2 regions of the Paenibacillus sp. 1-18 genome follow, and region 1 is predicted to be linked to the other one. Evidence: riboswitches for the same ligand, from Rfam matches in the RefSeq annotation. Region 1 holds a riboswitch; the other holds the start of a gene.
What was found. A riboswitch is a leader RNA that binds a small molecule or an ion and turns the genes downstream of it on or off. The one in region 1 is predicted to bind S-adenosylmethionine.
Positions count from the first base shown of each region.

Region 2: another riboswitch for S-adenosylmethionine. It lies ahead of L693_RS0122055 (methionine ABC transporter ATP-binding protein); the one in region 1 lies ahead of metA (homoserine O-acetyltransferase MetA).

Region 1 is NZ_ASSB01000063.1:10,414-26,989, reverse strand. It holds gene L693_RS0104030 (aminotransferase class I/II-fold pyridoxal phosphate-dependent enzyme) at 1-1,076, opposite strand, end outside; gene L693_RS0104025 (PLP-dependent transferase) at 1,079-2,257, opposite strand; gene metA (homoserine O-acetyltransferase MetA) at 2,383-3,300, opposite strand; SAM riboswitch class I at 3,416-3,542, opposite strand; gene corA (magnesium/cobalt transporter CorA) at 4,098-5,033, shown strand; gene L693_RS0104010 (HRDC domain-containing protein) at 5,202-6,209, opposite strand; gene L693_RS0104005 (ROK family protein) at 6,374-7,252, opposite strand; gene L693_RS0104000 (5'-3' exonuclease) at 7,473-8,369, opposite strand; gene L693_RS0103995 (arsenate reductase family protein) at 8,443-8,808, opposite strand; gene L693_RS0103990 (RluA family pseudouridine synthase) at 8,816-9,772, opposite strand; gene L693_RS0103985 (cob(I)yrinic acid a,c-diamide adenosyltransferase) at 9,794-10,357, opposite strand; gene L693_RS0103980 (hypothetical protein) at 10,376-10,945, opposite strand; gene L693_RS0103975 (aspartyl-phosphate phosphatase Spo0E family protein) at 11,046-11,252, opposite strand; gene L693_RS0103970 (aminotransferase class I/II-fold pyridoxal phosphate-dependent enzyme) at 11,367-12,578, opposite strand; gene L693_RS0103965 (Lrp/AsnC family transcriptional regulator) at 12,591-13,091, opposite strand; gene L693_RS0103960 (spore coat protein) at 13,233-13,619, opposite strand; gene L693_RS0103955 (hypothetical protein) at 13,653-13,889, opposite strand; partial or broken gene L693_RS0103950 (NAD(P)/FAD-dependent oxidoreductase) at 14,003-14,638, shown strand; gene L693_RS0103945 (MFS transporter) at 14,748-16,001, opposite strand; gene L693_RS0103940 (hypothetical protein) at 16,122-16,576, opposite strand, start outside.
Region 2 is NZ_ASSB01000337.1:40,978-57,553, reverse strand. It holds gene L693_RS0122135 (DMT family transporter) at 1-514, opposite strand, end outside; gene L693_RS0122130 (LysR family transcriptional regulator) at 663-1,532, shown strand; gene L693_RS0122115 (hypothetical protein) at 2,237-2,599, opposite strand; gene L693_RS0122110 (helix-turn-helix domain-containing protein) at 2,781-3,005, shown strand; gene L693_RS0122105 (hypothetical protein) at 3,059-4,141, opposite strand; gene L693_RS0122100 (DUF4365 domain-containing protein) at 4,171-4,674, opposite strand; gene L693_RS0122095 (HesB/IscA family protein) at 5,000-5,359, opposite strand; gene mqnE (aminofutalosine synthase MqnE) at 5,733-6,839, shown strand; gene L693_RS0122085 (NAD(P)/FAD-dependent oxidoreductase) at 7,150-8,217, shown strand; gene L693_RS0122080 (YuzB family protein) at 8,274-8,531, opposite strand; gene L693_RS0122075 (NifU family protein) at 8,619-8,864, shown strand; gene L693_RS0122070 (SDR family oxidoreductase) at 8,954-9,718, opposite strand; gene L693_RS0122065 (MetQ/NlpA family ABC transporter substrate-binding protein) at 9,864-10,706, opposite strand; gene L693_RS0122060 (methionine ABC transporter permease) at 10,781-11,449, opposite strand; gene L693_RS0122055 (methionine ABC transporter ATP-binding protein) at 11,446-12,468, opposite strand; SAM riboswitch class I at 12,619-12,758, opposite strand; gene L693_RS0122050 (Cthe_2314 family HEPN domain-containing protein) at 12,890-13,609, opposite strand; gene L693_RS0122045 (UbiD family decarboxylase) at 13,661-15,427, opposite strand; gene L693_RS0122040 (COX15/CtaA family protein) at 15,554-16,486, opposite strand.

The sequences.
Region 1 (16,576 bases):
CTATGCGGCATAGCCGCATGTGACATCATCGCCGGGTACGACAGGATGCTTTCTACAGCTCCCAAACTCACCGCAACAATTGGAATACGCACACGACTGAGGACTTCTTTTGCCCGCTCACCAGAACCTACATCAAAGGAAATAACGGCACCGTAGCCGCTGGATTGGCTCTCATGAACAGCACGCCCCGGATGATTCTCCAGCCCCGGATAGTATACTGCCTGAATATCGGCCCGCTCGTTCAGCCAGTTCGCAAGCTTTGCCGCGCTTTTTTCACTGTGTGCCATCCGGGCTTCCAGCGTCTTCATGCCGCGCATGAGCAACCATGACTCTTGTGGGGCCAGCACAGTCCCCATCCCGTTTTGGAGCTGCTTGATTTGTCTTCCCAACGATCCGGTACGTGCTACCGCAAGCCCTGCCAGCACATCGCTGTGTCCACCGAGAAACTTGGTCGCACTGTGCAGGACAATATCGACCCCCTGTTCAATCGGACGCTGATAATAAGGTGTCATAAACGTATTGTCCAGCAGCGTCAAAAGTCCATTGTCCTGTGCCCAAGAGGCTAATCCTGCTATATCAGTAATTTTGAGTGTAGGATTGGACGGGGTTTCTATATACACAGCCTTTGTATTGTCCTGCAAGGCCTCTTTTACAAGGTTGATGTCCGTCATATCGACAAAGGTCGTTTCGATATTCATCCGTTTCAGTATAGAGGTCAGCAGTCGATACGTTCCTCCATATACGTCCTCCGAAACAATGACATGGTCTCCAGCGGACAGAAGCATAAATACAGTAGAAATGGCTGCCATGCCGGATGCAAAGGCAAAACCTCTGGCTCCGCCTTCTAAGAGGGCGATATAGTCTTCCAAAGCCTGTCGTGTCGGATTACTGGAACGGCTATAGTCATGCTGTGGTGGGTTAAAGATATCATGATGGTGAAAGGTAGAAGCCTGATAGATGGGAACACTGGAAGCTCCTGTTACACTGTCTATTTCAGAGCCGAAATGCAGCAGCTTGGTAGCGAATTTCCGCTCCTTAATCAGAGTTTGCTCGATTTTCCTTGCATCCTCAATCATTGCTACTCCCCTCCTTCAACTTCTTGACGTGCCGCTTCTAAGGCCGAACGCAAATCTTCAATTAAATCGTCTGTATGCTCGATACCTACTGAGAAACGCAGCAGCCTGTCATCTACCCCCACTGCATCCCGAATTTCTGCTGGTATATCGGCATGCGTCTGCACCGCAGGATAGGTCATCAGCGATTCCACCCCGCCCAGACTTTCGGCAAAGGCAATCAACTTAATATGACGAAGCAAGGGCTCCACATAGCGAGCATCCTTTAATTTAAAGGAGAAAATACCTGTGTTGCCGCTGGATTGTTTGTTTTGTATCTCACGACCCGGATGACCTTCGAGCCCCGGATAAAATACTTCCGCCACTGCAGGGTGAGTCAATAAATAGTTAGCAAGTACCGTCGCATTATGCTCATGTCGATCCATACGCAACGCCAGCGTTTTCATGCCCTTCATTAATTGGTAGCTGTCGCTTGGGGAAAGCACAGCTCCTATAGAATTATGAAGGAAGGAAATTTCGTCCGACAGCTCTCTGCCCTTGGTTACGATCAAACCTGCCAGTACATCATTGTGTCCACCCAAATATTTGGTTGCGCTATGTACCACAATATCGGCACCCAGTTCCAAGGGACGCTGGAAATATGGTGTTAGCAGCGTATTGTCTACAATGGTAAGCAACTTACGTTGTGATGCCCATTCAGCCACCGCTCGAATATCAGTAATCATCATCAATGGGTTCGTAGGCGTTTCTATGAATACAGCTTTAGTATTCGGTCGGCATGACTGTTGGAGTGCTTCAAGATCGTTTGTATCCACATAACTTGCCGTCACACCGAATTTAGATAAAATGCGCTCCAGCAAACGATATGTCCCGCCATAGAGATCCAACGATACGATGAGATGATCTCCCTGTCCAAATAAAGCAAACACCGTTTGCAGCGCCGCCATGCCGGAACTGCATGCAAAGCCTGCATCACCAGATTCCAATACAGCTGAAGCCTCTTCCAGTATCTTTCGCGTCGGATTGGTCGTCCGAATGTAATCAAAACCTGTGCTTTGACCTAGACGAGGATGGCGGAACGCCGTAGCTTGATAAATCGGATAATTAATAGCCCCGGTTACTGGCTCTTCTACTGAACCGATCTGCGCCAATCTGCTTTCGATTTTCCACTGCTTCTCACTCATATGAACCCTCCCATTAACTTCCATATTGGATGTTGTAACCTACGCTGCACAAATGGATGATCAAACACTATACTGCTTCACTACTGCAAGGTGTTGCTGCGGTAAGGTAAAGTTTAAGCCCCTTTTTAAATCTGGGGCCCGATATCGTAAGGCGTTTCTTGGTATACATAATAGTTAAGCCAATTAGAAAATAATAAATTGGCATGCGCACGCCATATAGAGGGCGGTGTGAGTTCAGGATCATCATTGGGAAAATAGTTTTTGGGGACTTCAATATCCAATCCTTTGGCCACATCACGATCGTATTCCCATTTCAGCGAGAGCGGATCGTATTCAGAATGACCAGTTACAAAAATTTGTTTACCATCACACGTGGCGACCAGATACACGCCGGCTTCCTCGGATTCGGATAAAACCTCTAATTCGGCAATGCGATCAATATCCTCCCGTCGAACCTCTGTATGCCGGGAATGAGGAGCATAAAAAAGTTCATCGAAGCCGCGTAACAGCTTCACCTTAGGCTTAATAACCGTGTGTGGAAATACACCAAAGCATTTGAAGTCGAGTCCGTATTTGGGAACACCGAAATGGTGGTATAGACCTGCCTGTGAGGCCCAACAGATATGCATGGTCGAAGTGACATTTTTTTTCGTCCATTCAAAAATTTGCTGGATTTCTTCCCAGTAGTTCACATCTTCAAACTCAAGCTGTTCTACCGGGGCGCCCGTAATAACCATGCCGTCAAAACGGCTGTTCTTGATCTCGTCAAACGTTTTATAAAACATATTCAAATATTCTTGTGATGTATTTTTGGATACATGGGACTTCATGTGTACCAATGTAACGTCTACTTGCAGCGGGGTATTGCCGACGAGTCGTAACAGTTGGGTTTCTGTTGTCTCTTTTGTAGGCATCAAATTCAAAATGGCGATGCGCAACGGACGAATATCCTGGTGATAGGCCAGGCTTTCATCCATTACGAAAATATTTTCGCCCTCCAGCACTTCCTTGGCAGGTAGTGTGTCCGGAATCTTAATCGGCATATAACTCACTCCTTGTTCGGTAAGTTTTGCGAAAATCGTCTGTTGAGATGCCGGGCATATAATAAAAAGACCTTTCTCAGTTAGAGAAAGGTCATATTTGTATCCATATGCGCCTCTCTCATCTGTCAGGGCAGTACGCTTTTATACAAAGCGCACGTCCTGCAAGAATTAGCACCGTGCGATTAGAATCGCCGGTTGCCGGGTATCATCGGGCTAGTCCCTCCACCTGCTCTTGATAAGATTTCGCTATATTCATTTTAGGTTCACAAAGTTCTTTTTTTTAAACACTTTAATGCATCGGCTGGGCTTCGTCAAGATGGGACTTGTAAATTTGTGTCCTTCATTCACATTTTGTCTGCCTTTTCCATAGGTTAAATCATCCCACTCTTATCATTGAAGCTCTTGTCATTGCTGCTGATTCAGCCCATGATTTTGCGCTTGAAAGGCCGTAGGCCGAGCGTTATACTATACAAGTGCTAATAGGCACAAATATAGAGCAACAGTGCAAATTTTGAGTGTTTTCTGCGATACTGTGGCAACCTAAAAAAGAACATTTGTGAGGTGAATCCGGAATGGAAGGCGACCCGAGTCCGAATAGGCGGCGATCCCTGAACAACAGCATAGGAATGACTTCAGCTTGCCGAAAGACGGGACGCCAGGCTCTGCATGCTCCAAAAGCCCTCGGCTTTTGATGGGAATGCACGCTTACCCGAACCGGCTAACTGGCTAACTGAGTCCATTCCTTATGCTTAAGGTACACGTATTTCCGTTGCGACGGAGCATAAGGAGTGACAAATATGAAAATCCGTTTGGTAAACAACGGGGTTTTTACCCCTGTCGAAGAAATTGAAATGGCGCTTACTGCACCAGCAGAAGGCTTTTATTGGATTGATGCTGATGTCGATGATCTGGCAGTGCTCCAGCCTTTATTCTCCATGCATGATCTTGCGGTCGAGGACTGTTTGAGTGAAGAAGAGCAGCGCCCGAAGATTGAAATTTATGAAAGCCATTATTTTATCGTTGTAAACAGTATTCGTTTTGATGATGAAGAAATATTTTTGCGTGCTTTGAACATTTTTCTCGGCCGTCATTTTATCATTACGGTGACCAAGCAAAAAATCAATGAGCTTCGCACCCTTAAGCCTATGCTTTGGGAGCAAGAAGTAAGCCAGCCGGACCGCTTTATGTATCTGTTGATCGACTTGATTGTTGATAATTATTTTTTGGTTGGTGACCGGATTGAAGTTCGCATTGAAAAGCTGGAAGAAGATATTCTAATGCATACGAAAAAGTCGCATTTGAATGAAATCATCGGCTTGCGCAGTGAGATTCTGTGGCTGAAAAAAGTGCTGGGTCCGCAAAAGGAAGTCATTAACACCCTGAACAAACGAGATTTACGACTCATCGACGATCAATTGCAAAAATACTTTAGCGACATTTATGAAAATGCTGTGAAAATTTCGGAGACTTTCGAAACTTATCGCGACTTGATGGGTAACCTTCGAGAAGCTTATCAATCCAGTATTGCCAACCGTGCTAACGAAATTATGCGCGTGTTCACGGCAATTACGACCGTATTTATGCCATTGACGGTTATTACCGGAATATATGGGATGAATTTCGATAATATGCCTGAGCTTCATACACGTTATGGTTATTTTGTTGTCATAGGTATTATGGTGGCGCTAGGTGTCAGTATGTTCTGCATTTTCCGCAAGAAGGATTGGGTTTGAAAAGAAAAGAATGACCAAGGCAGCAGCCGTATCTATTCAGGATATAGCTGCTGCTTTGTTGTATTGCTACGTAATTCCCCCCACACAATCGCTTAACTTTTTTTCAAAAAAAGCCCGTGACCTATTATGCCTTTCGGCGAATAAGCCGTGCTTTCGATTTGTAGTAGGTTATCCTACATGTCGATCTGATGTCTCCTGATGGCGGTAACGGATACGGATTAGGCGCATACGGTCATAAACTTGATCCAGTCCCGTGTCTGCCGCCTTCTCTTCTCCATACACTTGCAGCATGACGGGCTTGAGCAGCGTGTCCCCCAACTCCTCATAGGCAGACCAGATGGCTGCCTGCTCTTCCTCGGATACGTTCACCAGTTCCTTACGGATCAACTTCTCCATATCAAATCCATCCCTGTCCAAATGCTCTACAGCCTCGATCATCTCTCTACGATGCAAGCCTGCTTTCATCCCGATTTGCTCCAGTGAAAGGTCTTCTGAAATACCTTCAATAATCGTTTTTGTCAGGCTAAATTTATTCAGCTCCTGTCTGTACTGATTTTCTTTTTGTTTATACATCCATGATAAAAAAACTTCTTCTTCCAGTGCCTCCGTTACCCAACTCAGTGGAAATGGTGTTGCCCGGTCATTTTGTGTCGTAATAGCCAATAGCTCTTTCGCATATTGCGTCACCTTCCCCTGGCCCATACCGGGTAGCTCCAGCAATTCCTCTTCCGTATGGGGAAGATAAACGCTAATGAGTCGAAGCAGGCGATTCGTAGCGATAAAATAAGGGGCCTTGCGCTCGGCGGCTGCCTTTTGCCTTCTCCACATCGTTAATTGCTCATATACATCATCACGCGGATATAAATCGCTATAACAATACAGCTTTTGCTGGGTTTGTCCTCGTCCTGCTCCTCCCTCTTGATCATGAAAAACCCCATTGATCAAAGGTCTGTAGCCCTCAGCCATTTTGAGCGCCAACTCATGGCGGTACACATGCAGCAATTCTTGCCACAAGCTTCCCTCATACCATAGATCATCGGTGCTTTCATCCAAGCCATGATGCGTACTCCAGCCGGCACTCCATATCCCTTCATGTTGCCCAATCCATACCTGGGCAAAGCTCTCATAGCCATGTTCATTCCGTTTGGACAAGCGGTTCAAAAATGCAATCTCCATATTTATTCCTCCCTGTGTATCGTTGATTACAGTCCGCACAACGCAAAAACACAAAAAAGCACCTATCCTGCGTATTCGCAAGAAAGGTGCTTCCCTTTTTGAGCCGTACTATGCTGTTGCCTATATGATAACCATACCTTGGAGCGTCGTCAACCCAAAAATTCTCAAAGATTTAGCTTTTCCTTTGCCAAAGCAAGAGCACCGCACAATCCGGCATTGTCGCCCAATCCCGGGCTTACGATGTATTGTTCAATGTCCGCAGTCAGACTCGGATGCTGTACGTAGCCGTTCAATAGCTCTTGAAGCTTGCTACGAATGAGCGGGAACAACTGCTCTTGCTTCATTACTCCTCCGCCCATAATAATCTTTTGCGGTGACAGGATTAATACATAGCTCATCAAAGCCTGTGCGAGATAATACGCTTCCATTTCCCAGGCCGGGTGATCAACAGAAAGCTCATGTCCCTTAACCTTCCATCTTTTTTCGAGCGCAGGACCCGCTGCCAGTCCTTCCAGACAATCTCCGTGATAAGGGCATGTACCCTCATAAGTATCCTCTGGATGACGACGCACCAGAATGTGTCCCATCTCTGGGTGAGATAATCCATGAATCAGTTTACCTCCAACCAAAGCACCTGCCCCAATGCCTGTACCTATCGTAATATACAGACAGCTATCCATTCCCTTGGCTGCGCCCCAGATGGATTCACCTAATGCTGCTCCGTTCACATCGGTGTCAAATCCCATAGGTACATCAAAATGCTCTTTCAGCTTGCCAATCAGATTGTAATTCCCCCAATACGGCTTGGGTGTTGTCGTAATATAGCCGTATGTATCACTACCCTCGATAGGGTCAATCGGTCCAAATGACCCTACTCCCAGTGCTTCAATACCCTTTCCTTCAAAAAATGAAATGACATTCTCCATCGTTTCCGCTGGCGTGGTTGTTGGAAAGCTGGCACGCTCCAGTACCTCTCCCCGTTCATTGCCAATTCCACATACAAATTTGGTACCGCCTGCTTCAATTGCTCCCAATACTGTCATTGCTTCTGTTGTCCCCTCTCAATCGTAGTCCGTTTCCCTCTACACTATATTCACCTGAAACGCTCCCAAGGTCAATCCCCTGTTCACAATTGTATATAATCCTTCACATGAATGAATCTCTGCTAATGCCTATATACACAAAAAAAGATGCTAACGTTTCAAACGCCAGCATCCTTACATGTACTATTCCTGAATATACCTATGAAGCATACCTGCCTCATTATGATCCGATGGCAACACCCATCAACGTACATAAGCTTTTCATTTCAAGCTGCTCAAACTTGTCGACAATTTGCACATGATCCAGTGTCAGCAGACAGCTATCCAAAGTACACGCTACAGGTACATTACAATGAATTTCAGCAAGCTTGCGTGAAAGATGCAGCATATCCAGATCACTCTCAATCTTTTTGCGCACCGATGGCGTCAACTGATCCAGGTTCGCCAGAATTCCTTCAATGGAGTCATATTCCTGTACGAGCTTGAGCGCTGTTTTCTCACCAATACCGCGTACCCCCGGGTAATTGTCGCTCGCATCCCCCATTAAGCCTTTGAGGTCCACCACTTGGCGCGGCTTAAGTCCTTTTTCAGCCAACAGCGTCTCTGGGGTATACACCATATAATTGCCGTGGCCTTTTTTCATAATGATGACCCGTGTCCGCTCATCCACCAATTGGAGTAAATCATGATCTCCTGAGAGAACCATCACATCCATGTTTTCATTTTGCGTATAATGGCGCGCAAGCGTACCGATACAATCATCCGCTTCAAAGCCTTCTGCTCCAATGTTGGGAATACCGAGACTGTCCGTCACTTCACGAATCAACGCAAATTGAGGAATCAAATCATCCGGCGCGTCGGCTCGATTTCCCTTGTACGCAGCAAAATGCTCCCCGCGAAAGGTCGTTCCGCCCATATCCCAGCAGCAGATAACATGGGTAGGATTAAACGTTTGGACAGCATCCCAAAAATATCGAATAAAACCATATATGGCGTTCGTTGGCACTCCAGCTTTTGTGCGACGGATATAGCCGTTTGCGGCAGTTGCATAATAAGCGCGGAATAGCAGGGCCATGCCATCAACCAGCATTATGGATTGTTCATTACGTTGTGTCACAGATTGTATTGCTCCCATTCATTCATATTATTTAACCCCAACAGTATACCACATCGCGGAACGGAATTGGGCGTTATTGAGCCCCCCATGCCTCCTCAAATGTTTCCTCTCTGAAGCCTACCGTTACTTTGCTCCCATCTGTTACGATGGGGCGCTTGATCAACCTTCCATTCGAAGATAAAAGCGAAATTTGCTCTTCACGGCTCATGTCTCCGAGCTTGTCCTTCAATTTTAGCTCCTTATATACCTCACCGCTGGTATTGAAAAATTTCTTGAGCTCCAGCCCGCTTTTACTGATCAAGTCTTCCAGTTCCTCCGGTCCGGGCGGTTGTTCAAAAATAGGAATCAGTTCTGTCTCATGTCCCTTGTTTTGCAGCCATTTTACTGCATTACGGCAGGTGCTGCATTTGGAATACTGGTATATTTTTAGTTGGTTCATCGTTAGGTTAATCCTCCATTTTGTTTCTTAACAGCCCCTGCATTTCGGCCATATCAGTCGGTAGAGGAGCATAGAACGTTAGTCGCTCCCCTGTCGCAGGGTGCACCAAGGACAGCTCTGAGGCATGCAGCGCTTGTCGAGGCATCCGGGCATCAAGCTGCTCATATTGCTCACGAGACGCTGCGTCATCCGGTATAGCCCGGTACATTTTATCTCCGATCAAAGGACAGCCGATGTACGTCATATGTACACGAATTTGGTGCGTACGCCCGGATTCCAATTTCAGACCGATACGGCTTCCTTCATCCCAAGCTTCCTCCAGCTTATACAGCGTCAAAGCAGGATAACCATTTGGAGTCACCATTCTCAAATGCGGATCATCTGGGTTACGGTCAATCGGCCCATCCACGCGTCCTTCCTGTTGCTCAGGGCGCCCGTGCACCAAGGCCGTATAGCGCTTATCCACCGTTCCCGCAATCATCTGCTCAGAAATGTGCTGGTGTACATACGGATTTTTAGCTACAACGAGCACACCTGTCGTCTCCTGATCGAGACGATGAACGGGGCGGAACCGGAACAGCTCTCCCTTGGACTGCCAATAATGGACAACTCCGTTAGCCAATGTACCGGTGTAATGTCCATGAGTCGGATGAACAATGATTCCCGCCGCCTTGTTTACGACCAGCAGATGCTCATCCTCATACAAAATGTCAAAAGGAATCGGTTCGGGTAAAATATCATCGGAACGCTCGCGCTCCATCCGAATTTCCACCCGATCTCCAGCCTTTACCTTTACGCTGATATACACTCGTGTCCCGTTCAGCATAATCCCTTGCTCTGTCAGCTTGAGCTTGGAAATCAGCTTACGTGAAATGTTCATTCTTTTCTGTAAAATCGTCTTCAACAGCATTCCTTCCTCTTCAGGAGGAATCATATACACGATAGGTTCATAGTACAAGCTCATCACAAATTCCCGGTTGCCTCCTTATTTGCGGAACACTTTTTTGCTCCGCACATATTCGACATCGGGTACACCCTGACGCACATTCGCTGTGCGGGCCACGACAAAGAAATAATCAGAAAGACGGTTCAAATACCGACGTACCGCAGGATTAATTTCTGTGTGCTTACCCAGTGTGACAGCCCGGCGTTCCGCGCGTCGACAAACCGTACGACAAATATGAAGGGTTGAGGATAATGTACTACCTCCCGGTATAATAAACCGCTCCACCTTCGGGTTTTCCTCCTGACATGTATCAATCCAGCCTTCCAGCCGCTCTGCCAGCTCGTCCTTCACCTTATATTTGCTTTCATTTATTTTGACAAATGCCAAATCCGAGCCGCAATCAAACAACTCCTGCTGTATTTCCTCCAATTGGGCCCGAATATCCGCAAACGTTTCTCCTTCGGCAAAGCTGATTGCTTGTCCTACAAAGCTGTTCAGCTCGTCGATTGTGCCGTATGCCTCTACACGGTCATCATCTTTGGATACCCGACCTCCGATTACCGAAGTTTGTCCCTCATCACCTGTTCTCGTATAAATCCCCATCGTACTCCATCCCCCTTATCATTCCGTAAGTGCTTTCAGCACCTTAATGGCTTCTTCCTTATTGCTGGTGCGTGGCGGCACGGTAGCAAATAATGTTTTTGAGTTATATTTTAAATCCTTAAACATCTTCATCTGCTCCACCGGAATTCCAAACAAATGAGTTTCCATGATCACATCTGTTCCTTCTTCTCCCTGCGCCTTCTTCTTAAATACGCCTCCTTCGAACACACCCCGAGTATACGTATTCTTGTCAAAGGCGTCATCCAACGGCAGATTTGAACCATTCTGTCCGTACAGCTTCATATCCTCTTCCGGTAAAATAAACAGATCATGCTCTCCAGCAGCATATTCAACGACCAGCTTCTGCTGATTATACAGCGGGCTGACTGAAATCTCGATGTTGGGAGCCTGTTCGCCCAGCTTAGCCTTAAGCTTTTGTGTCAGCTCATCCCGAACGACTGAAGCATCCCCTTTATCCATTATAAAAATGGAAAAGCTGTCCTTATCCCGACCGCCACATCCGGCCAATAGTACGAGTGCCAGCATTCCGATCATCAATGGTGTCAGCCTTCTTATCCCTGCTCTCATCTGTACGCCCCCTCTTCCATGCCACTAATATATCATAAGTTGTAAACGCAAAAAAAGAAGGCCCTGCGGCCTTCTCATACCTTCGGCTGAATGCACAGGGTCACACCTTGCACTCCGTACCATACAGCTTCATGTATTCATTGATTTTCAAATCGAGCTTGCAGCTGATCTCGATAACAAGATCAGAGGTGAAGGACTGCTCTTCCTGAAACGTCCGTGTCATCTCATTGCGCAGAAGCAAAATTTCATCTTCCAGGGAAATGTCGTGTCCTATTGAACGCGATGAATGATATCCAACATATGACATAAGCACTCCTCCTGCAATTGAAAAATTGAACTTCCTGCTTTCGATTTCAAATTATAGCATATAAATTTAGAAATAAAAGACTATTCTCTATGATTTAACCATAAAAAAATAATTTTAACCTTCTCTTCTTACTTTTTCTACAAAATGACCGATCCGATCCAGTGCTTCCGTCAGCTGACCGACAGAGGTCGCATAGGAACAACGAAGGTAGCCTTCGCCTCCCAGACCGAACACATTCCCCGGTACAGCTGCAACCTTTGCCTCTGTCAAAAGGCGCTGCGCAAATTCATCCGAACTCAGTCCCGTACTTTGAATACTAGGGAAAACATAGAAAGCCCCTCGCGGCTCGTGACATTCCAGACCAATCTCACGAAACCCCTCAACCATCAGACGGCGACGCTGATTATAGGCTTCCACCATCCGGTCCTTTTCACCCAAACCATTCCGTAGGCCTTCCAGTGCCGCAACTTGTCCCATGGAGGGTGCGCACATAACGGTGTACTGGTGGATTTTGAGCATAGCAGCAATCAGGTCAGGATGCCCACATGTATATCCAATACGCCAGCCCGTCATGGCAAAGGCTTTGGAAAAACCACTGACGAGAATCGTACGATCCATCATACCCGGCATAGAAGCAAAGCTGACATGCTTATCGCCATAATTCAATTCGGCATAAATTTCATCAGAAATAACGATTAAATCATGCTTTTCCACGAGTTCGGCAATCGGGAGCCAATCTTCATAAGTCATCGTAGCTCCGGTCGGATTGCTCGGATAGCATAAAATCAGCACCTTGGATTTAGGTGTAATTTTTGCCTCCAATGCCTCAGCGGTCAGCTTAAATTCATCCTTGGCGAACGTTTCAATACCTACCGGAACCCCGCCCCCAATCGCAGTGATAGGAGAATATGAAATGTAGCATGGCTCAGGAACGAGAATTTCGTCGCCGGGTACGATTAATGCACGCAAGGCAAGATCAATCGCCTCACTGCCACCAACCGTCACAATAATTTCATTTTTCGGATCATAACGGACTTCAAATTGCTCATTCAGATATTCACTAATCGCTTCACGCAATTCTGGTGTTCCCGCATTGGACGTATAGCTGGTAAAGCCTCGCTCCAATGAATAGACGCAGGCTTCCCGCATATGCCAAGGGGTTGTGAAATCCGGTTCCCCTACTCCAAGGGTAATAATATCCTTGTTGCTACCCACCAAATCAAAAAACTTACGAATGCCCGAAGACGGAATTTCGCGTACCAGCGGAGACAAATAGGAACTCATAGCTTTGTTGCTATCGGTAAATGCTTCTGATTTGAGATTCATTATGATCTTCCTTTACGGCGAAATCATCAGACGGTTATCATCCTGATGGTCCTCAAAGATAATTCCGTCCTGCTTGTATTTTTTAAGCGTAAAATTGGTCTTGGTGGACAATACCGAGTCAATAGGCGACAGCTTTTCCGACACAAAATTCGCAACCTCGCGGAGGTTACGGCCTTCAACTTCCACCAGCAAGTCGTATGCCCCGGACATGAGATAAACCGATTTAACCTGCGGATACAAATAGATCCGTTCGGCAATGCCTTCAAAGCCTCTCCCACGCTCAGGTGTAATCTGTACTTCGATCAAAGCAGTAACCTTCTCGTCGTCGACTTTATCCCAATTGACCACAGCGGCGTATTTGACAATCACATGCTGATCTTCAAGCTCTCTAATTGATTTGCGTACATCCTGCTCGTCAACCCCCAGCATAGTAGCCAGCAAAGTCGGTGTTCTTCTTGCATCTTCTTTTAACAATTCCAGTACTTTCAATTTCAAATCATCCAGTTCTGTCATTTTAATAAGGCCTCCATCAAAAGAGATTACTATACATCATACAATACGTACTTTAAACCTGCAAAGAAAAACCGTCCGCCCCGGTAAACCCAGGAGACGGACGGCTGTTAATGGAATTGCTTCAAAACTAAAGTAACCCGTTTACATATAATAAGGGTTGTGTTGATGAGAAGGCTGTCCCTGTTGATGCATAGGCTGACCATATCCTCCTGCAGAGGACGATTTTTGCTGAATGAACTGTTGGCATTCCTGTTGAGTCTTGCGAGCCTCTTGAATTTGTTTATCCAAATCGACGCGCAGTGCCTTGGACGAGGCAGAATACATATTGTTCTGACTCATCAGACGGTACAAATCACCTTGCAGACGAAGCGTATCGTTCGTAAGGTCGGTAAACAGCTGGCGTACAGATTGACAATTGGATTCGGTAGTCGCCGTTGTATACTCCCCAACTGTACGTTTCATATCAGCAAGAATGGTATGGAGCAAGTCTTCTTCGGGCATAAATGACATATTGTTCTGTGGATACATCCTGTCATACCTCCTTTATTGGTGGATGCTAAATTACTGCTGCGGTTGCATAGGAGCAAGCTGTTGGTGCTGTTGAAGAGCGTTGAAGAGCAGGTTCAAGTGGTGTTCGTGTGTTCTCGCGAACTGCAAGCAGGCTTGTTGAATGGCTGGCTGCTGAATAGACGCTGCTGTCGCCGCACATTGCTTGAGCAAAAGTTCTTCATTAGAAATGGAGTCCACGATGTACTCCAGCTCTTTGCCAGTCAAAGGTTGCATGTTCATAGATTGCATAGTCTGTGCCTCCTTAAATGATTTGTTGCACGCTGGTTATCTTGTCCGTTTCGCGAAATACTATGTACGACATATATGAGATACTACATATTGCCTAAAAGGAGTTCTATTTTATGGAACTGATTAGTGGAAATACGTTTTGGTCGAGTACTCTGGAGCAGACGCTGGACTTTTCACCTTTGGCAGAGGATTTGAATTGTGATGTATTGATCATCGGGGGCGGGATGAGTGGCTCACTTTGCTCCAGACTGTTGGGAGAGCGGAATGTAGACACTGTGGTTATTGACAAGCGCAAGCTGGTACATGGAAGTTCTTCGGCGAATACCGGATTGCTGCAATATAGCAATGACAAGACCTTGACCTCATTCATCAATACGTTTGGTGAGACTAACGGTGTGCTGTTTTACCGTATGTGCAAGGACGCTCTGGATCAGTTGGAAAAGCTGGCTGCCACACTGGATATCAATCCTTCCTTTATTCGACGCAGCAGCCTGTACTATGCGAGTACAACGGAGGATGTACAGGTGCTCCAGGAAGAGTACAAACAGCTAACCCGGTTTGGATTCCCAGTGGAATACTGGGATGAGCAGCAGGTGGCTGCCAGGTTTCCTTTTCGAAAACCGGCAGCACTATATACACACGAAGATGCCGAGGTTAATCCATTTCAGTTAGCCCAAGGACTATTTCAATCTGCCAGCCGTCTCGGTGTACGCATATTCGAGCATACGGATGCCAAGCATTTTGAATTTCCGGCGCCCGAAACAACGAAGCCACTGGCTTAATCATATGGAACGCGATAAACCTCCTTCCTATCCACGTCTAAAGCGGGATTTGGAGGTTTTGTATAGTCTTTTCAGACTATTCTGTTTGCTTATGCCAGCGTCTTGTATTGGAATGAGATGTGCCTTGCTTTGTTTTTTGCTCCATTTTTAGCACATTTCGCATAAAAAACCATCCGCCCACCGGCATTAACGCTAGTCCAATTAACAACCAGATCATCGCAGCAGGAGCCTTGCTAATACTTAATACACCCAAAAAAATTAACGTTCCAGTCAATCGGCCGACCATAAGGCATAGCTCACGCAATACAACAAGCTCGACTCTCTGGTTGGCATCTCCTTCACTCGTCCCCATGAGATCAAAGCTCGCAGAGATCATAGGGATTAAATACAAGGGTATGAACAAGGCGGTGCCAATCCCCATGATCAATAGTGTCCTATACTCCATGCGCCACAATAAAGGCAGTAATACAATCACCAGCAGCACGGCACCCAGCAGCATACCGACCGAGCGATAGTGTGGCTTGAGCCATTTGCCAGCAGCCCAAAAGCTGAAAAACGAAACACCTGACGTAATAAGTGAAAATTGCGCCAGCTTCCACTCCTGCTGTGTAACCACATATACAAGCAGTGTAATCAGAAAGGCAAAAACGCCTTCGCGGATGCCCTGTGCAACAAGGGATAACGACAATGGGCGCCACATACTTCCTTTTTGTGACAATCGTTGCTTGGGCTCCTTCCAATTGTACTTTCCTGTCGGCTTGCGCTTACGAAGAAAGAAACTTAACACCACCCCCACGACATAAAACGCCAGGGAAATGCTAAAAATTACGCGATAGCCCGCATCATCCTCCATTCGGGCAATAATCCAGCCTGACAGCCAAGGACCCACAATACCAGAAAACGAGCCAAGCAAACCCACCCAACCGTTAAAATGATCACGGCTTACCCGGTCTGTGACTTCGAAAAAAATCACATTAAACGCCAGCCAGAATAAACCCAAGGCTGCCCCTAACAACATCCCAAGCGGCCATATGTAGTTCACAGCCTGCGGTCCCGTATATAATACGATCAAATAAAATAAGCCGGACATGGCTGTCCCTACGCGCAGAGCATTCATTTTATTATGTTCCTTGACCCATTTTCCAGCCACCCAGACCATAATTCCCAGCGCAATTTGCTGGCTGACATTAAACCAGCCGATCATTGCGTAATCCTGCCTGCTTTTCCACAAATATACGTTAAGAAAAGTGCCGGACAAAGCTGCTGCAAACACAAACAATCCATTCAAGCTTAGCAGCAGAATGGATTGTCCGTTTAGGTTTGATTTCAAATGCAGTTCCCCCTAACCGAAAATCACCCACCAGCTAATTACATACAAGTCAGCTTTCTTTAGGATCTCTTCGATTTAAAATGCCCATAATAAGCTTGGGACTATCCGGGGAAATGCTATTTAATTGTTGGAAATACCACTGAGCTTCTCCAGCATCCGCAGTCGGTCATTTTCTGAAAGCGTCTGCTGAACATGGAAGCAGCTCGGACATACATAAACATTTAAAACAAACGGCAAGTCCAGAACAGGCTGGCCAAGCGCAGGAGAGAGCGACGGGTTAAAGCCTTCTCCGGTTACAGTTTGTGTACCCGCATGCAGCATATATTCACCGCATTGGGAGCATTCAAGAACCTCATCCTGTCTGTCAAGTATTTGTTCAGCACCTTGCTCATAAGCCATCAAATCCGCACCGCTTTCTTCAAATTTTTGCAAGGTATGCAGCACAGGCAGCTTATGAAGCTCATTGTCCTGCAACAATGGAGCGCCCTCTGGCTTTTCAACTACCGCTTCATCCTCTGCCTCATATAAAATATCCTGCTCCTCATCATCACCAAGCTGAATGCTCAGGGTTCGAT
Region 2 (16,576 bases), on a different contig from region 1:
TCTTCATATAAATCGTTCCCAGCGCCCAGCACAATCCTGAGGCCAGACCCAACACAATGCCCAATACAGACAAATGACCTGCCATCCCGCCAGAGCTAATCACGATCACCCCGCCAAATCCAAGAACCAGCCCGATCACCTTCATAGGAAACATACGCTCACCCAACCATAGCCATGAGAATAACCCCAACAAGATCGGCTGGAGGAATACTAAAGTGGAAAATAGCCCGGCAGGCAAATAACGCAGTCCCACCGTCTGCAAACCGTAGTATCCTGCAATATTAAATATGGCCAGCACAAGATAAGTCCACCCATTCTGTCTAAGGCGCAAGGTTTCCCGGTGACGCAAAGCGAATAACAGCAAAATCAAGCCGCCCAGCAAGGTGCGAATTCCCGAAAAGAATAGCGGCGGTGTATCTGGCAAAGCCAGCTTGGTCAACGGCCAGTTGATCCCCCATACCATCACTAATATCAATACAAGCCACAGTGTAGCTTTGGGTGTTAACTTTTTCATAGATGTCTTCTCTCCTCTGGCATTTTCATCATTCTTTGCAAACACTATAAGCATCAGGCCTGTTTGCAAAGCTTTACTTTACTAGCGTATACTGTGAGCACTAATAAATAAAATGAATGTTTCCGATAAGGGAGATAACTTTTCGCTTATGACCATTACCCAAATCATGATCTTTGTCCGCGTAGCTGAAACACTAAATTTCACCCAAACTGCTCACGAGCTGCATATGACGCAGCCCGCAGTTAGCCATGCTATCGCCAGTATCGAAAATGAGCTGGAAGTTCAGCTATTGCTGCGTGATCGCAAAAAAGGCGTACTCCTAACCAATATCGGGCACAAGGTACTGCTGCAATTCCGCATGATGCTGCAAAGCATGGAAAAGGTACAGCAGCAGGTGGCTGCTGAAAAAGGGCTGGACGTTGGCACGATCACCATCGGCGCCTTTCCCTCGGCCTCAGCCTATTTTCTGCCTCCCATTATCCAGCATATTCGCCAGCACTATCCCAACCTTGTTTTTGATCTGCACGAAGGCTCCACGAATGAGGTCAAAGAATGGGTGCATACCCGAGAAATCGAAGCCGGGATCATCCTGCTACCAGATCCACAAGTAGATATAATCCCTTTATGCCAGGATAATATGGTCATCCTCCTGCCGGACGGTCACCCCTTGCAAGCACATGACAAAATAGCTATTCGAGACTTGAATCAGCAGGATATGATCTTTTGCAAGGGCGGACATGAGGTTGCCATTATGGAGGGGTTTGAACGTGAACAAAGCCAGTTACAGGCACAATTCATTACTCACAATGTCAGCACCTTGGTCAGCATGGTCCGACAAGGACTAGGTATGGGTATTGTCTCTTCACTCGCCTTGTCCACGTTCCCTCATGATCTGACCGTCAAGGAAACCACGCCATTGATTACACGCGAGATTGGTATCGCTGTGCCATCTCTGTCTAATGCTTCTTTGGCCGTACAGTTATTTGTGCGCACTGCGCAGGAGCTATTTACGGATTGATACTTAAAACCTTACGAAAAAAATAATTTTTAGGAGGTCACTTTTTATGTGCAGAACAATCAAATCATTGAATACGAGGAAAAACTGCGTAAGGCCACGTTGGCTAGTGATGTGAAGTGCTGGATGGAACCGCCGTAACTATAATTGCGTGTTTCTCTACAAGGAACAGTGGGTAGCGAACCATTGAAGCTGAAATGTGTTATACCCGTGTTTGGCACGAATTTGATGGAGCGGGCTTATCCATTTGTAGATATAGGAATAGCGCTATGCTATACTATAAACAGAAGTTGTACCACGTATCACGTGTCATATAACATATGATACGTGGGTAAAATGAGAATAGCCGCGATGGTTGCACATCGCGACTTTCTGACAAAGGCCGGTGGGCGACCACGGCGAGAATTTCATACTAGGTACGAAAAACCACCGGATAGCTAGGCGCCTAACCTATTCCCGGTGGTTTTTCTTGTCTTTACGTGATTGCTTCCAGGCCTGAACCAAAGTCTTTAGGCCAGTAGTTATACTGACCAACTTTAGCACAACGTCAAGAATCTTCACGATTAGATCAAATGACACGGCGTCACCCCCTCTCGGGCTAGCTTCGCCGCATCTTCCCACCGGTTATTTTGTCCAAATCATTATAGCATAAATGGGAAAATTGGAATATAGAGTAGGAATAGCGAAGAAATACTAGTCGTGAAGTGTCACTTTGTTTTAATAAGGTCAAGTTCAATGTGACTTCGATCGTGCAACCATAGCAGTTCATCCAGTAAAAACGTTAATCCATCCTTTCTGCGTAAACGCTCGATCAACTCTGTAACGACTTCCATAATCTCACGTTGTACATTCTTCGCCAGTTGGAGCCCCCCGCTTTCCCCATCCACATAAAGATGCGGATGATCCTCCTGTTCTACCTTGCGTACATGCCGCAGACACAATATCCCTTTTTCAAGATAAAAGAAATAGCTACGTCCATACAGGACTCCCTCAAATAATTCATACATATGAGGATCATCATCAGGTCCATAGACCATGGTAGCTCTTTTCAATTTAACCGATTCGTTCATAAATAATTACTCTCCTTCCCTTTGCAGCACAGATTTATTTATGTATTGATTATCACAAATTTATACTCTAATTCGTATATACGTTTATTAGTAATAACATATACGACTTTTAGTATAGAGTCAAGATTTATTTTACGGATATTCGTATATTGGATATAATGGATTGGAGGGTGGTGTACATATGAGAACGATTCGGGTTAAATTGAACGAAGTTATGACACAACGGGGACTTACGCAAACCCAACTTTCCGAACTATCGGGTGTTCGTCAGGCTGCTATCTCTGAAATGTCACGTAACATTCGCGAACAAATAAATCTTAAAACGCTTGTGAAAATTGCGGATGCACTGGAAATTGATGATATATCAGAATTATTAGCATTGGAAAACAACAAAAAGGACCATTAATGTTATCGGTCCTTTTCGTTAATTTTTCCTAGAGTTCAATTTGTACAGATACATCAACCTAAGACCTGGAACTTTTTCAAGTCCATAACTTCCCAAGTTTTTCCTGTTGTATCTACAACACCAGTAATTTTAACCTGTTTTTCATTTTTATGAGCATCACATGCACGTTTATAATCATCTTCGATCAATTCTACTTTTACACTATGCTTTTTATTATCATACATGGTTGAAATATTTATAGTTCCGTAGGCTGATCCAGAATTAGATGATAATTTAGAAATAAAACCTTCAATTTCAACGTCTTCTGGTTTCTTCTCCCTCAGTGCCTCAGCTATTGCTTTAATAATATGATAATCAGAAGAATCTAAAGTAATAACATCTGGTAGTTTCTCAGAATTTTCAATCATTTTTGAATATCTTATCTTAGACTCCAGTTTTATCGGCTCATCTTCGGCATAAAGCGATAGTAGTGCTTCACATATATTTGCATTTAAACCTTCATTATAGCCTCTTTCGACTAAATCGTCGAGCTTGTTCTCAGTATCATTAAAACTTTCGATTTGGTGAATTGATTTATGAATTCTTTTCATTACTCTTCTTGAAAAGGGCTCTGTAATTGCTGTATTCTCTTCTATAATGATTTCAACGTCATCGTTAATTAACGATCCTGATTCTACAGTTACAATGTAACTTCCATGGGCAGTTTGGCCTAATTTAAAAAAGTTACTATAACCAATCGCTTTTTGGGAAGCTCTCTTAAAAGCCCTTTGAGGATATTCTTCAGTATAAGCAGCCGAGACGATTAAATTCTTTAGCCCTTTTATTAAATTAGAAGCATAACTTAAAGGTATAGAACCATCCGAAGCAAATGAAGAAATGACCCTAATTTCTAGTTTATCAGCGTCCGATTCGTAGCTATTTATATCCTTTATTATTAATTCGCTACTCCTATTTTCTATAGTACTTAAAGTATTTAAAGCCGAGTAAATACGTTGTTGAAAATCTACAAAAGATTCTTTTGCAGGTAATAAAAGAGTGATGGGTTCAGAATTTTGAATTTCACGAGAGAAGACAAAAACATTGGGATTAGGAAACTCTTCATTAAGACTCCATCCTTTTCTATCCAAATAATTCATAATATTCCTCAATTTAATTAGGCTAGGTTTCATATATCTTCACCCGTTTTTACTTTATTCATTATTTGCCTCAAAGATACCTCTGTTAGCAATTGTTCTTTGGGAATACTCACCCTGACAGTGTTTGCATTTTTAGTTGGTTCCAAACCCTTTAAAGAATACCACCAAGCACAATTCTTCAAAATAGTTCCGTCTTCGGTTATATTTAACCACTGATCTTGATCCTTAGGAAGTACAAAAAGCACTAACATTCTAGGAGCACCCACTTCAGTAGCAACAAGATCATTATAGTTTTTAGCTTCCAAGTCATATTTAATGTAATCTTTTTCATATAGAACGTTTATTGTGGCTTTAAGCTGAATATCAATGCTCCAACCATTGTCGCAATATCTTCCGTTAACATTTTGGATATCTCTAAATATACCATCAAAACCGTAGTCAAAATCAGGACGCGCAAAATTCATTCCGGCTTTATGGGCTACCGCGATTGCATAAGCCTTACTAAGCCCTTCTTTAATGTGGCTTTCAATCATATGTATCTGCACCTCTGTAAATGATAAGTAAATAGTCCTAGGTTTAGGATACCACTCTATAAATCTTAATGGAATACTTTTCTTGAAAAATCATATTTTTAGTCTTCCCGCAGAAATACTTCCAAGTTTTTTATATACTGAACTATAAAATCCTATGCGCTCCTAAAGTCAGCCTGACGGCTATATCTATATCCGCTTTTCAAACTTCTTTAACTCATAAAAAAAACTCCATAACGTTATAGTAGAAACTATATCGTTTATGGAGGGAAAAATTAGCAATCCTGAAACACAGATTCTTGGATTATTGATGCTCATTATTTTTCGACTAACAAGGCTCTTCGCTTGGCTTCCCTGCATCATCACGTGTACGGAAGCTTGAACCACAGCCACATGTAGCTACGGCATTCGGGTTATGAATCGTGAAGCCGCCAGACATCCCGGATTCTTCAAAGTCGATTTCCAGTCCGTCCAGGTAGCGAATGCTTTCTTTTTCCACTACTACTTTCATATCCTGTACGTTCATATATATATCCTGATCTGTCTCATTGTCGTCAAAGCCCATGGCGTACGAAAATCCGGTACATCCACCTGGCGTAACACCCAGACGCAAAAACATATTCGGCGTTTCCTGCTGCTCCAGCATTTCCTTCAAGCGTTCAGCAGCGGAATCGGTGATGTTAATCATGGCTCCATCCTCCTCTTTTACTTCATATTCTCCTTCAGTATACTCCACTATTTGCAGGTGCTCAAGTCATGGAATGTCCTTCCCCTACGGGATAAAAGACCTGTTTTTATACTCATTTGTATTGATCACCTGTGTGGTGAGGTTTATAATAGGTGAAGAGTGTGTAAAAGAAACTGTCGGAAATTTGTCATTTCAATGGCGATGTTTTGAGACATTCATCATTGTAGCCTGGCATTGTAACATTTTTCACATATCATATATCCGCGCTGCCGGGTTCGTACCGACGGAACGGGACATCCTGTGTGCATCAAGCGCTTACGCCGCTGATCAAAGCGGACAGCCTCGCACAGAGCAACTTGAAGGAGGAATGGGCATGTCCACATTAGTTACACCCTTTACAGACCGCAGAATGGCGGAGATTGTAGAAAAGGTACAGAACGGGATTCGTTTGAACCTTGAAGACGGTATATATTTGTATGAAACTGACGATATTCTCACACTGGGTCAGTTGGCTAACGAAGCGAATTTACGCAAAAACGGAAAAAAGGTTTATTTTATTGAAAACATGAGCCTGTACTTCACCAATGTATGCGAAGCGCGCTGCGCGTTCTGCAATTTCCGCAAGGATCAGGGGGAGGACGGCTCTTATACGTTGTCCGGGCAGGAAATGATTGATTATGTAGAGCAGCATATTCATCCGGGTGTAAGAGAATTCCATATCGTCGGCGGTCATAATAATCATGTGCCTTTCCAATACTATGTAGACTCATTGAAGGCGCTAAATGAAAAATATCCTAACGTTACACTGAAAGCCTATACTGCGGCAGAAATTGATTTTTTCACACGTATTAGCGGCTTGAGTATCAAAGAGGTGCTTCAGGAACTGCAAAAGGCTGGGCTTAAAACGCTGACAGGCGGTGGCGCAGAAATTTTGTCCGACGAATATCGCAAGAAAATGCATGTTTCCAAGGCCAACGTGGACCGCTATCTGGAAGTACATCGCACGGCTCACAATCTCGGCATGAGAACCCATACGACCATGCTGTACGGTTCGGTCGAATCGTATCAGGATCGTATTGAGCATATGCTGCAAATTCGTGAATTGCAGGACGAAACGAACGGATTCATGGTATTCATTCCACTATCTATGCAGCCGAAAAGCAAAAATGCCAACATCATGCGCCGCAATTCCGCTTATGAGGATCTCAAAACCATTGCGATCAGCCGCCTGATGCTGGACAATATCGATCATGTTAAAGCCTACTTCATTAATATTGGCCCGCAATTGACGCAGGTCGCGCTTACGTTCGGCGCCTCGGACGTCCATGGCACGATTGTGCGCGAGCAAATCAGCCATGCCGCTGGTGCATTGACTCCAGCCGGTTTGACCCGTAAAGAGCTGATTTGGCTGGTCAAAGGTGCAGGACGCATCCCGGTTGAACGGGATACCTTCTATAACGAAATTGAAGTTTTCGATTAGAAATTCTCAATTACATGTATTTTTGGATTCAAATTTCCCGCGAGCATTTCATCCCCACTACTCACACCATGCAGCGTCAAGCTGTCTCGGAATACTCTGGTTTGCCTGCCACAGGCGGACCAGACTCCGGGTTTTACAACAATAATAAACTCGTGTCTGATCGGAGTGTTGAATTCGTATGTCGCCGGAGTAAGACGTTAATTAACTTTTACGTAACAAATCTTGATACGGCGAGAAGACGAACTTGCTTTTCTGATGAGGCTCCAGACCATTTGCCGGGGACACGGCAGCGAAAGGACGGCGGATTTTGATGAAAAATTTCGTTATTCTGGGGGGCGGCTACGGCGGCCTTACCATTGCCAAAGAATTGCTGGACAAACACATTCCCGACGATGTTCAACTTATTTTAGTGGACCGGATGCCCTTTCAGGGGTTGAAAACAGAATACTACGCTCTCGCGGCGGGTACGGTATCTGATTTTGATTTGCGAGTGCATTTTCCCGATGAGCAGCGTCTGATTCGCAAATATGGGGAAGTCACCTCAATGGATTTGGAGAATAAAATCGTCCATTTTCAGGATGGCGAGCCTTTGCTCTATGATCAGCTTGTGATTGCGCTGGGCTGTACGGACCGTTTTCACAATACACCAGGGGCTGAAGAGTATAGCTGCACGATCCAGTCTTTTAACCATACCCGTCAAACGTATCTGCGCTTGAATGAAATCAAGCCTTATGGACATGTTCATATTGTAGGCGGCGGTCTGAGCGGTGTTGAAATTGCTGCGGAATTACGTGAAAGCCGTTCAGATTTAAATATTACCATTATGGATCGGGGCGAGCGGGTGCTGTCGGCATTTCCGCAACGTTTGTCTGCCTACGTACACGCGTGGTTCAAGGAGCACCAAGTAAATGCACTCAACCATGTTGCGGTTTCCCGTATTGAACCGGGGGCTATTTACAACCATGACGAGCAGATTGTAACCGATGCAGTTGTATGGACCGCCGGGATTCAACCGGTAAAAATGGTGCAGGATTTGGCCGTTCCTAAAGACCCACAGGGCCGCATCGTGCTCAACGAATATTATCAGATACCGGATCATCCCGAGGTGTACGTGGTTGGGGATTGTGCCAGTCTTCCCTACTCGCCAAGCGCCCAGGCGGCAGAGGTGCAGGGCGAGCAGATTGCACACATTGTACGCGACCTGTGGAAGGGCCAAACGCCTCACCCTCATCCTCTGAAGCTGCGCGGCACATTAGGCGCACTTGGCAAGAAGGCGGGGTTCGGCTATGGCTTTATGGGTAGCACCTCATTGCGTGGGCGTGTACCGCGCCTGCTTAAGAGCGGTGTGCTCTGGAAGTCCAAACGCCATTTTGGCTGACCCAATGTCTATATAATCACAAGAAGACCCGCTCTCGGAGCAGGTCTTCTTGCATTTCAATCCAAATCAAGCTGATCCCATGCTTCGGCTTCCTTGATCTTGTTTATAATCACTTCATACAGCAGCTCTGCTGAATCTGCGGAAACAATCTCGCCGTTGACCATCGCATAGGGTTCAGCATTACACTGACCACAATTGCTAAGACAGCCGTATTCGATTACATCATAATCTGGATTTTGCTCCAGCCTGGACATAATTTCATCGGTGCCAAAATGCATATTACTGGTGCAAAATTCGATGATAGGTCTTAACATTTTTTCACCTGCTTTGGCTGACGGGCATTTTAATTTGGCCCGCTTTGTAATATAATAAATAAGGTATAGGAAAGGAGTTGAATTCTAATGAGCGAAACACAAAGCGTTCAAATGTATGACGAAGTAGCAGATGTACTGGATAAGCTCCGTCCGTTCCTGCAACGCGATGGCGGTGACGTTGAGCTGGTTGACGTTGAAGACGGCATCGTTAAGCTGAAGCTGGTAGGCGCTTGCGGTAGTTGCCCAAGTTCCACAATCACGCTGAAAGCAGGGATTGAGCGCGCTCTTCTCGAAGAAGTCGACGGCGTCCAAGAAGTGGTACAAGTATTCTAATGCTTGTTGCATAATGATCATGAGAGTCTTGACTTCGGTAACGAAGCTCAAGACTCTTTTTTGTGTACTGCATCTACCGAATCCAACTCTTAAATGGTCGGCCGAATCGGGTCCAGCCCTCCCGACACATCCATAATATTGCCTGTTATAAAATCCGAGTGTTCCTGACACAAATAGGCGATCACTCGTGCAATGTCCTCTCCACTCCCCGGACGTCCACGTGGTGTCTCTTTATCCTGCATGCCGATGACGTCGGCGATAGACATTTCCTTATTCGCTCCCCGGATATCCCCGGGACAAATCATATTTACCGTAATGCCATACGGAGCTTCCTCCACAGCCAGTGACTTTGTGAAAGACACCAGCCCCACCTTGGCGGCTGCATAGGCAGCACGATGCGGCCAAGCCCTCGCTTCTCCAGCATGACCAAAGCCAAAATGAATAATACGTCCCCATTGCCGGCTACGCATATGAGGCAATACCAGATGATCCAGCAGCATGGTACCGACCAGATTTCCCTGTATCATGGCATGAATCTCGGCTACACTGTAATCCGCAAACAGACGGCGTTCCCGGATGAACGGTCCGGCATTGTTCACCATAATATCTACACCGCCCAGCCGATCCTCGACCTCGCTGATCAGCCTCGTGATATCCTCCTGAATGGAGATATCTCCTTGTAAAGAAAGGCAGCGTACTCCTTTAGACTGGATCACCCGCTTTAGCTCATCGGCTTCAGCTTGACTATGCACATAATTCAGTGCAATATCACAGCCTTCATCAGCCAGACGCAGAGCGGTCATCTTACCTAAACCTTTGGCACTGCCTGTTATGAGTGCGACTTTGTCTCTCAACAGTTTTCCTCCTCTTCACAGAGAACGGTCACCCCCAAGTATAAAATATTTAGGCTTCGCCTACAACTCCAGGAAAAAAGAAACCCCAGTCCTCTTGTTCAAGAGATCTGGGGTTTGCGTTGTTCAACGCGCTTACACTCCCTACTTAAAATGCCGGGATAATCGCGCCTTGATATTTATCTTCAATGAATTTTTTAACTTCCGCTGATTGCAAAGCTTTCATCAGCTTTTGAATCGCTTCGGAATCTTTATTATCAGGACGTGCAACCAAAACGTTCGCATATGGAGAATCCTTGTCTTCCAGTGCCAATGCATCCTTGGTTGGATTCAGATTTGCTTCCAGAGCATAGTTCGTGTTGATCAGTGCAATGTCCACTTCAGGCAACTGACGTGGCAGCATTGCCGCTTCCAAAGTTTTGAAATCCAATTTTTTCGGGTTTTCAGTAATATCATTTACTGTAGCTTCGATATTGCTTTCGTCTTTCAGCTTGATCAGACCTTGTTTGGCTAACAGCAGCAATGCACGACCTTCATTGGTTGCATCGTTCGGAATAGCTACGGTTGCGCCATCTGGAATTTCATCAAGTTTTTTATATTTTTGGGAGTAGATACCGAATGGCTCCAGATGAACGGCACCTACAGACACCAGATTCATTTTACGCTCTTTGTTCATTACATTCAGGTAAGGTACATGTTGATAGAAGTTAGCATCCAGCTGCTTGTCGAACAACTGTACGTTGGGTTGTACGTAATCGTTAAACTGAACGACTTGAAGACGAATGCCCTCTTTTTCCAGCTGAGGTTTGATCGATTCCAAAATTTCCGCATGCGGCACAGGAGAAGCGCCTACTTTCAGCTCAACTTCGCGTGGTGCACCGCCCGTATTTCCAGTTGTTTTTGATGCATCAGATGTCGTGCTCTTCGTGCCGCAAGCAGCCAGCACCGCAATTAATGCCAAGCTTAATACGGCCAATACCCATTTCTTCATGTTATTACCCCTCCAATAGTTTGTAATGTTCAGGATTCAGATGCCTGATCAATAAGGATATCTATATGGTTTCCCTATTTTCGAGTATAATGCCGTACCAGACGATCCCCTGCCATTTGCAGCAGTTGTACCAGTACGACCATCAGCACGACGGCAACGATCATTACAGCCGTTTCATAACGGTAATAACCGTAGTTGATAGCCAGCGTACCCAGACCACCGCCCCCGATCATACCGGACATCGCCGTATAGGATACGAGTGTAACGACGGTAATAGTTAATGCGGCGAGCAATCCCGGCAGTGCCTCACGCAACAGCACCCGGCGGATGATTTGCCCAGTTGAGGCGCCCATAGCTTGCGCGGCCTCAATGACGCCCTTGTCCACTTCACGCAGCGATGTTTCGACAAGACGTGCGAAGAAAGGGGCAGCCCCGATGACCAATGGCGGAATGGTACCCAGCACCCCGGTCGAGGTACCTACCAACGATCGTGTAAAAGGAATAAGTGCAACGATCAAAATGATAAATGGTACAGAACGCAGAATGTTAACGATAAATGATAGTACAATGTATACCACCTTCATCAGAGTCAACGAAGAGCGGCTCGCCAGAAACAATAGTATACCAAGCGGCAAGCCAATAATAAAAGTGAACAGCGCGGATGCCCCAAGCATCTGAAGGGTCTCCACCGTAGAATTCCACAGTTCTTCCCAACTCACTTGCGAAAAATCGAGTTCGCTCATTGTCCGATCACCTCCACATCAAGTCCTTGCCCGGACACTTCACGCAGCGTATGCTCAATATCCTCCTGATTTCCTTCAAAACGAACGATGAGCTGTCCATAGGGTACGTTTTTGATGGTGGAGATGGTTCCCTGCAAAATCGCAAAATCAACGCCGGTCTTACGGGCCGTACGCGAAAGAATCGCATCGTACGTTTTGCTGCCCAAGAAGGAAATTCGTACTACCTGTGCCGATTCGCCGCCACCCGCGGCCGCAATTGCTGCTTGCAATTCCTCGGCATGCTCAGACTCCCGTTGGATAAAGTCCTTGGTAACCTGATGCTGTGGCTTCAAGAATACTTCCGCCACCGGCCCCTGCTCCACAATGTCGCCCTGATGAATCACGCCGACTCGATCACATATGCTTTGAATGACATGCATTTCATGCGTAATCAGCACGATAGTTAAATTAAAGCGCTGGTTAATATCCAATAGCAATTTCAGAATCGACCCTGTCGTCTGCGGATCAAGCGCTGAGGTAGCCTCGTCACACAGCAGCACATGAGGATCACTGGCAAGCGCCCGCGCAATACCTACCCGCTGCTTCTGTCCCCCTGAAAGCTGTGAAGGGTATTTTCCACTGTGTTCCTCCAGCCCAACGAGTTCCAGCAATTCTCGAACTTTCTTGTCCACCTGCTGCTTGGGCGTGTTCACCAGACGCAACGGAAATGCAATATTGTCATATACCGTCGCCGATGATAATAAATTAAAATGCTGAAAAATCATTCCGATTTTTCGGCGCTGCTTCTGTAACTGGGCTTGACTCACAGTGGTGAGATTGACATCATCCACCCATACTTCACCTGAAGTGGGCCGTTCCAATAAATTAATACAGCGAATCAGCGTGCTTTTCCCTGCTCCGGAGTGACCAATAACTCCAAATATTTCTCCACGCTTTATAGAAAGGTTCAACCCGGACAGCGCACTAACGCGTCGGTTCCCTTTGCCATAATGCTTGGTTAATTGCTTAAGCTCTATCAACGTGCTGCGACCCCCTCTACTCTTCCTTATCCTTTTAATCAGCTTTCATCTCTAGGATGTATAATCGCTCAATTTGTGTACACAAATTAAGCGATTTATACAAAAAGAGCCCCTTTCACAGAATGAAAAGGGCCCCGCTATGCGAACCTTTTCTCATCTGTCAAAAACGCTATAACTCTAGCGGTTTTGTAGGAATTAGCACCATCATGTTCCCTCCCGGTGTGTTATACCGGGAAAAAACGGGTTGCCGGGCTTCATCGGGCCAGTCCCTCCACCTCTCTGGATAAGAAAAATATGTTAAACTCCAGCCTTAGCTGTTCGTTAAGTTTGTATTTAGAATCATAATTCAAGCATTTTTCTGAAACTAGATTTCAGTATAGATAGTTTACATAGCTTTGTCAAAGGATATTTTCTAACATAATTATGGACGCACTGCCCGGTTCTCCCATTGTTTCGCTGTATAAGAAAAAACGTTTGTTAACGACCGGCACACCATATCCAAGCCCTGCTGCAAATCCTCCAGATGATGATCCAGATCTTCCAGTTGTATTTTGCCGTACAAAGCACGATGCCGTTGCCAGAGATCATCCTGCATTTCCGTATTCATATAGTGTATCTCCGTATTTCGCCGCTTACGCAGGCGATTGATGGCATCGGTGTATGTGTCCTTAATATCAATCAAATTATCGGTCAATACAGGATGCATTTTGAGGTACTTGAGCTGCCGCAGCACGGTAAAATACGAATAATGCGCCTTATACTGCCCCGTTTTTAAATCATACAGATCATTCATCCAGTTACCCAGCTTATCCAGAATGGAGAATACTCGCACAAACCCATCCTTGTAAAAGAAAACATACAATGCATAATCGGATTTTTCATCCTCGCTCATATCTTCAGCGTATCCGGCCTTCACTTTCATACGGAAAAAGGCGGCAGCATGATGGCTCTGCTCCAGCTCGTCCAGAGAGGACATCAGACCGCGTGTCAAAATATCTGCTTTACGAAAATCGTGGGTCGGATCACCACTGGCCTGAATTTGCCGCTCCAGCAGGTTTAACATGTCTGACATGCTATTCATGGCATCCAGCAGGACGCCCTTGCTCACACGTGGCGGCTCGCCCAGCAGCTTGCGTATCATGCTCACGCCTCCTTATGAATGTAAAATCCGGTTGTTCAATGAATTAGGGCGTCAAGCGAAATAACTCGTCCACCGTTGATCTACAAGCTTAACAATATCCTCACGTGGCAACACTTCATCAGGGTAGCCTGGCTTCATACGCGCATCCACTACAATCGGCAGCTTATAGTTCAGGTGATGCAAACGCACTTCGCTGTCGGCGTACATATCCGTAGCCGGGTTAAAGCGTGTGAATACCGTCCACAGGAACGAGGCTTGGGAGCGAACCACTTCTTTGGCATCGTCCACGATAAAGACGAGCGGCCATTCTTGCTCACCCGCAGCTAATCGCTCCAATACACGCGCTGCCAATTCTGGCTCTTGCTCAAAGGACGCACCTGATACAACAAGGCAGCCTCCGCAGTACGGCTTAATTTCACGAATACCCGGCAGGTCTCCTCCCTCATAGGTACGAGGCAATTCACGTATCGGCTCGCCTACGCCCATCAGAATCGCTTTACTGCCGTGATTCAGCTTGCGGCCCGTATAATCAAGTGTATCGTGGGACGTATGATTGAAAATGAACAAATCCCTTGCTGGATTAAATCGCTCCAGAATCGTTTCCAGCAGCAGGTTAAAATCGGATAAATCAATAACCCGATCTGTCAGCATCAGGAATTTGGTTAATGACAATTGGCCTTGGCCCAAAATGGTAAAGCCAGATACCAGCGCTTCACGGGAGTAGCTTTCACGCACAACGGCCGCTGCCAGCGCATGTACGCCCGTTTCGGCATAAGCCCACAAGGACTTGACTGAGGGCATCACAAGCGGATAGGCAGGCGACAACAGACGCTGTAAAAATTCGCCGAGATAGTAATCCTCCTGACGTGGTTTACCTACAATGGTTGCCGGATATATAGCATCCTTGCGGTGATACATATGCTTGACATGAAATACAGGGAAATCATGCTGTAATGAGTAGTAGCCAAAATGATCGCCAAACGGTCCTTCCGGACGGCGTTCATGAGGCGGTACATAGCCACTGATCGCAAATTCGGCCTCTGCCGGAATCCGGTGACCACCAAGCGGGTCTTCTGTCATCGGCAGCTTGCCTCCCATGATAAGCGAGGCCAGCAACAGCTCAGGCAGGTTCTCCGGTGCCGGAGCAATCGCAGATGCAATCAGAGCAGGCGGTCCACCGATGATTATCGTTGTAGGCAATGGCTCATTACGCAGCTCGGCTTCATGATAATGAAAGCCGCCGCCTTTATGAATTTGCCAGTGAATTCCTGTCGTCTGATCATCATAAATCTGAATACGGTACATACCGAGATTATGATCCTTGGAATGCCCCGGCTTTTCGGTATATACGAGCGGAAGCGTAATGAACGGTCCTCCATCCTCATGCCAACTCGTGACTCTAGGCAGTGGAGCCAGCGGAGCCTCTGTCCGCCGAACTCCCAATATAGGAGCCTCGCTATGGGATACCGTTTTCAGTCCTACTTTTAGCATGTCCTTAATGAGGCCACGTTCATTCCATAAAGCTTTGGGGGTAGGTGGAAGCAGGGTTTTGGTCGCTCCAACAATCGCATCCATCAATTGCTCCGGACGAGGACCAAAAGCCATGTCTACACGACGATTCGTACCAAACAGATTACTAGCTACCGGAAAAGGAGTTCCTTTTACATTCGTGAACAGTAGTGCCGGTCCTTCTTCCTCAATCACTCTCCGATGGATCTCGGCCAGCTCCAAATAAGGATCGACAGGCGCTTCTATAATTTTAAGATGATTTTCTTTACGCAGCGCTTCAATGAATTGGCGCAAATTCTGGTAGATCAACTGACGACTCCTCCTAAGCAAATCAAGCCCTCGAGAAACTCGTGGGCCTGGTTTGTTTCTTATATGCTATTATACGTGTTTAAACGCCCCTTGGGCAAAATATCCGTTTGACTATCCAAGAAATGCTTAGGTACGTTGGATTTGCGCCGGAACAAGGTTGCGATCCGGCGACAATTGCCATACACGATAACTCAGATAAACCAAAATGGAGAACAACGATGCAATCACCAGCATATGTCCTAGCACGACAAACATGTAAATTTCAGGTCTGGTAACGTACAGCAAGCTAATTCCAATAATGACCTGGAGTGTTATTAGCAGTACCGAAACAGCTCCCAATGTACGAATGTCCCGGTGATTCGGGTGATAGCGGTATGAGTAGTGACCCACGGCCAAGATAATGACGAACAGCAGACCGGCTGATATCTGATGAAGCAGCAGTGGAGATATAAAGCCCCCGATATTTATAACCTTCTGGATGACCGAGTGACTGAGCAACGCCCCTGAATAGATAGCAATATAGGTATAAATCGTCGATAGCCATATAAAGTTACGAAAGCCCCGACTGACAGACCCAGGAATCAGACGCGGGGTGTAGCGTGAATCCGCATGCTCCTGCCAGGCCCCCAGCGTCATCATGGTCGCACTGGCAAATGCAATAAGCGCAAAGCCAAAATGAAGTCCCATGACTGCCGCCGATTGGGAGAAGACGACAGCCAACGCCCCCATCGCACCTTGTATGATGACAAACATGAGCGTTAACAGCGAGAATAGCTGCAAATCCTTCCGGTGCTTCATAAACAGCAAAAAGCCGACAAATGAGGCGATAGAAAGAATCCCGGCCATGGCACTTACGGAGCGATGAGAGAACTCAATAAGGGATGCGATCGTATGTGCCGGAACCAGCTTACCATTGCAAAGCGGGAAGTCCCGTCCACAGCCCAGTCCCGAATCGGTCCGCGTCACAACACCTCCACCGAAGGTAGCCAAAAACATGACAATACATGTTACGAGTGCCAGCCACTTTAATATTCTGATTTTGTTATTCAAAGAACTCACCCGTATCCTTCCAAATATAATATTTATTCACTATATATGTTGTGAAATGATCACTTAAAGTAATTATAACTGATATATCGTTCCTTGACA